Regions from separate parts of the Herbaspirillum sp. WGmk3 genome, predicted to be linked through region 2. Evidence: predicted binding sites of a transcription regulator. Region 2 holds the regulator's gene; the other holds the start of a gene.
The links. Region 2 encodes FliA, which starts transcription of late flagellar genes. Its sites were predicted from a motif close to CTAAAGTTTNNNNNNNNNNNGCCGNTA; they were not measured.

Region 1: a site for FliA is predicted at 921-947, ahead of MKD49_RS15825 (FlxA-like family protein). Genes of this name have one in related genera too.

Annotation. Positions count from the first base shown of each region.
Region 1 covers NZ_JAKYWT010000004.1:28,511-30,708, reverse strand. The annotation lists gene MKD49_RS15830 (MFS transporter) at 1-466, shown strand, start outside; gene MKD49_RS15825 (FlxA-like family protein) at 509-856, opposite strand; gene hppD (4-hydroxyphenylpyruvate dioxygenase) at 1,050-2,165, opposite strand.
Region 2 covers NZ_JAKYWT010000002.1:906,101-908,298, forward strand. The annotation lists gene flgM (flagellar biosynthesis anti-sigma factor FlgM) at 65-379, shown strand; gene MKD49_RS09960 (flagella synthesis protein FlgN) at 411-869, shown strand; gene MKD49_RS09965 (RNA polymerase sigma factor FliA) at 998-1,735, opposite strand; gene MKD49_RS09970 (antiactivator of flagellar biosynthesis FleN protein) at 1,741-2,198, opposite strand, start outside.

The DNA.
Region 1 (2,198 bases), on a different contig from region 2:
TCATCTGGGTATGGGCGCCGCGCGTGCGGGCATGCTGCTGACGGCCTGGCCGGTGGCCGTTGCGCTGACCGGCGTGGTGGCCGGCAAGCTGTCGGACCGCGTCGCTGCGGGTTTGCTGGGGGGGATCGGGCTGGCCGTGATGTGCCTGGGATTGCTGGCCTTGCTGACGGTGGACCGCAGCACGCCCGATGGCCTGATGCTGTCCATGTTTGCGGTGTGCGGTATCGGCTTCGGACTGTTCCAGTCGCCCAACAACCGCACCATGATCAGTGCCGCGCCGCGTGAACGGACCGGCGGAGCCAGCGGCATGCTGGGCACGGCACGCCTGACCGGGCAGACCGTGGGGGCGTCGGTGGTGGCGATGCTGATGGGGTTCTCGGGCTCGCCGTATGCGCTGGTCCTGTGCTTTGCCGCCGCCCTGGCGGGCGCGGCCAGTGTGGTCAGCCTGTCGCGGCTGCGTTATTGAGCGGGAGGACGGAGCAGGGCGTCGAGACCGGGCTTGCCGGGCTTACAGCGCCGGTGCCACCGTCTCGCCATGCGCATGCTGGTGCGCCGCATGAGCCGCCACGGAGAGCGCCATGCTGAGATAGTTTTCGCTGCGGCGGCGCTGCTGCGCCTGCTGCTGTTCCAGCGCAAACAATTGCTGGTAGAGATTGCGGATCTGCTGCTGCAGCAACTGGCGCTGCTGCTTGCCATCCCGGTTGCCCGGGAAACGCGCCAGGGACTGCGCCTGCTGCTGCAGGAGCAGAATGCGGTGGCTCAATTGCGCCACCAGCTCGGCGGGGTCATGGTCCAGCGTGTCTGCCACTGCGACTTCAGCGTGGGCAGGTTGTTCTTGTTCATACGCGACGTTCATGCGAACTCCAGCCCACAGGGGCGCAAGGATTGCAAGGGGACTGCGATAGTGCCTTCGCTTTGTTTTACGGCAGCCACGCGGACATCTTGAGCCACGGAAAGTAAAAAAAGTAAAAGGCGCAGCCCCGAAAAGGGTGCTGCGCCTTTGACAGACGGGCTGCTCAGGGCGGCCCGCAGTGGCTTCGGTCAGGGGATCAGATCACGCCACGGCGCATCTGGTCCAGCTCGATGGATTCGAACAGGGCCTTGAAATTGCCCTCGCCGAAGCCGTCATTGCCCTTGCGCTGGATGATTTCATAGAACACCGGCCCGATCAGGTTCTGCGTGAAGATCTGCAGCAGCAGGCCCTGGCCATCGGTGGGCGCGCCGTCGATCAGGATCTTCAGTTCACGCAAGGCAGCCAGGTCTTCGCCATGGCCGGGGATGCGGCGTTCCACCAGGTCATAGTAGGTGGCGATGGTGTCCTGCAGCGGCACGCCACGGGCATAGAGCGCGCGCACGGTCTGGTAGATGTCGTCGGTGCCCAGGGCGATGTGCTGGATGCCTTCGCCGTTGTACTGCTTGATGAATTCCTCGATCTGCGACTTGTCGTCGGCACTCTCGTTGATGGGAATGCGGATCTTGCCGCAGGGGCTGGTCATGGCGCGCGAACGCAGGCCGGTGACCTTGCCCTCGATGTCGAAATACTTGATCTCGCGGAAATTGAACAGGCGCGTATAGAACGACGACCAGGTATCCATCGCGCCGCGCATGACGTTGTGGGTCAGGTGGTCGATGTAGGTCAGGCCCACGCCCTTGGGATTGCGCTCCACGTTCGGGAAGAACTGGAAGTCGACGTCATAGATGGAGCCATTGTCGCCATAGCGGTCCACCAGATAGAGCAGCGAGCCGCCGATGCCGCGAATGGCAGGAATGTTCAGTTCCATCGGGCCCAGCTTGGCTTCCACGCCTTCGGCACCGAGTTCGAGTGCACGTTTGTACACATGGGCCGCATCCTTGACGCGGAAGGCCATGGCGTTCACCGAAGCCCCGTGCACCTGGGCGAAGGCGGCGGCATTGCTGCCGGGTTCGCCGTTGAGGATGAAGTTGATCTGGCCCTGGCGATACAGGGTGACATTCTTGGAGCGGTGGCGCGCCACGGCGGTGAAGCCCATCAGCTCCAGCACGGCGGCAATGCCGGCCGGGTCGGCGGCGGTGTACTCGACGAACTCGAAGCCGTCGGTGCCCATGGGATTGTCGAACAGGTCGCCGCTGGCGCGGGCAGGGGAATTGGCGGCTGCGGTGGCGAACTGGGTGTCTGCGTGGCCCATCTGGTGTCTCCTCGTGTGGGGAGGGCCGGCAAG
Region 2 (2,198 bases):
AACTGGTCGATAATCCATACGACAGGCGGGTGCGAAGCGCCCCCACCCTACAAGGAATACTGCCGTGAACGTTAACGACGCCCTCAAATCTGCTGCCCTCAACACCGAGCAGACGCAAACGCAGACCCGCAACACGACTGCCGCCAATCCTGCGGGCACTGACCCGGCCGCCACCAAAGCGGCTTCGGACAGCGTGCGCTTGTCCAGCACCTATCAGGCGCTGGAAACCAAGGACACCAAAAACGGCGGTTTCAATGCCGAAAAAGTGGAAAAGCTGAAAGCGGCCATCGCCAACGGCACTTTCCAGATCGATGCCGACAAGATCGCCGACGGCGTGATCGATACTGTCAAGAATCTCATCAGCGCCCGCCCGGCCTGATTCCCGTTTTACCGCTCAGAGGATCTTTCGCATGAATCCGGCCAGCAACCTGTCCCTGGAACACGCCGCGCTGTCGCGCCTGGTGGAAAAACTGAGCCAGGAACAGGCACTGCTGGCGGAAGCCACCGCCGAAGGCCTGACCGACATCATTACCGAAAAGGCCGCCATCGTTGCTGAAATGTCCACGCTGGCCGGCAATCGCCATGCGCTGCTGGGCAGCCTCGGCTACAGTGCAGATGAAAGCGGCATGCAACAGTGGATGAATGAGCAAGCCGGCGACGCTGACCGCGAGATCTGGGCCAGCCTGTTCGAACTTGCGCAGGACGCCAAGGAACTGAACCGCGTCAATGGCCTGCTGATCGGCAAGAAGCTGTCCATCAATCAGAGCGCCCTGACCATCCTGCAGGGCAAGACCGGCACCGGCAATTTCTATGGCCCGGACGGCCAGAACAGCATCCGGTCCTCGGGACGCCGTCTGGGCGTGGTATAAGTTTCAGCCGCTTCCCGCTCACGGAAGCACAGCAAGATCGCATCAACAAAAAGCCCGGCATTTGCCGGGCTTTGTCGTTAACGCGTCCTGCGTCCTCTCTCGGATCTGCGCCCTGAAGGCAGGCAGCCTCAGGCCACCCCGCTCCAGGAATGCTCGCGCAGATACGAACGCATGCGCGAGATCGCCTGGCTGTGCAACTGGCACACGCGCGATTCGGAAACGCCCATGACGGCGCCGATTTCCTTGAGGTTCATTTCCTGCTCGTAGTACAGCGCCATCAGGATCTGCTCACGCTCGGGCAAGGCCTTGATGGAATCCACCACGGCTTCACGGAAACCGCCATTGATCAGGCTCTGCAGCGGATCATCATCGCCGTCGCCGGTCTGGTAGCGGTCCAGGAAGTGTTCGTGGCCGCCATCGTCGTCGTGAAAATCTTCGTAATAGATCAACTGGTGGCCGCCGCAGTCGGTCAGCAGCGACTGATACTCGGCCAGGCTGATTTTCATGTGCTGCGCCACTTCCGCTTCTTGCGGCTGACGGCCCAGTTGCTGCAGCAGGGACTGCATGGCTTCTTCCACCTTGCGCGCATTCTGGCGGATGCTGCGCGGCAGCCAGTCGCTGCTGCGCAGCTCATCCAGCATGGCACCACGGATGCGCTGCACGGCGTAGGTCTCGAACTGCGCGCCATGGGTTTCCTCGTAGCGGTTGACGGCGTCGAGCAAGCCCATCATGCCGGCCTGGATCAGGTCGTCCACCTCTACGCTGGGGGGCAGCTTGGCCTTGAGCTGATGCGCCAGTTTCTTGACCAGCGGCGCATGCTGCTCCAGTACGTCGTTCTTGCCCTTTTTTCCCTTGACGTTATACATGCACGTCACACTCCCAGACTGGCACCGTCGGTGGCCATCCCGTAGCTGCTGCGGGCTGCATCCGGACCGGCCGTGAAGCGCTTGGAGAGGCGCTGGAAGGCCAGCGCGGCACCGGCGAAGGGAAACACGTCCATCACCGCCCGCCCCTGTCCGGTGGCGCGGCGAATATGGTCATCCGCCGGAATCGCGCCGATGAAATTGAGCTGCGCCGCCAGGTAGCGGCTGGCCGCCTGGGCCATGTTGGCGTAGACGGTACGGGCTTCGGCTTCGGTGGCATCGTTGACGATGAGACTGAAGGGACGGCGGCCGATGCGGTCGCTCAAGCTCTTCAGCAGCACATAGGCCGCCTTGATGGAAGACGCCGTGGTCGAGACCTGGATCACGATCTCGCCCATTTCCATGGTCGGCACCGGCAGCGACAGGTCGCGCGCCAGCACGCCATTGACGAGCGTAATCTCGGCCT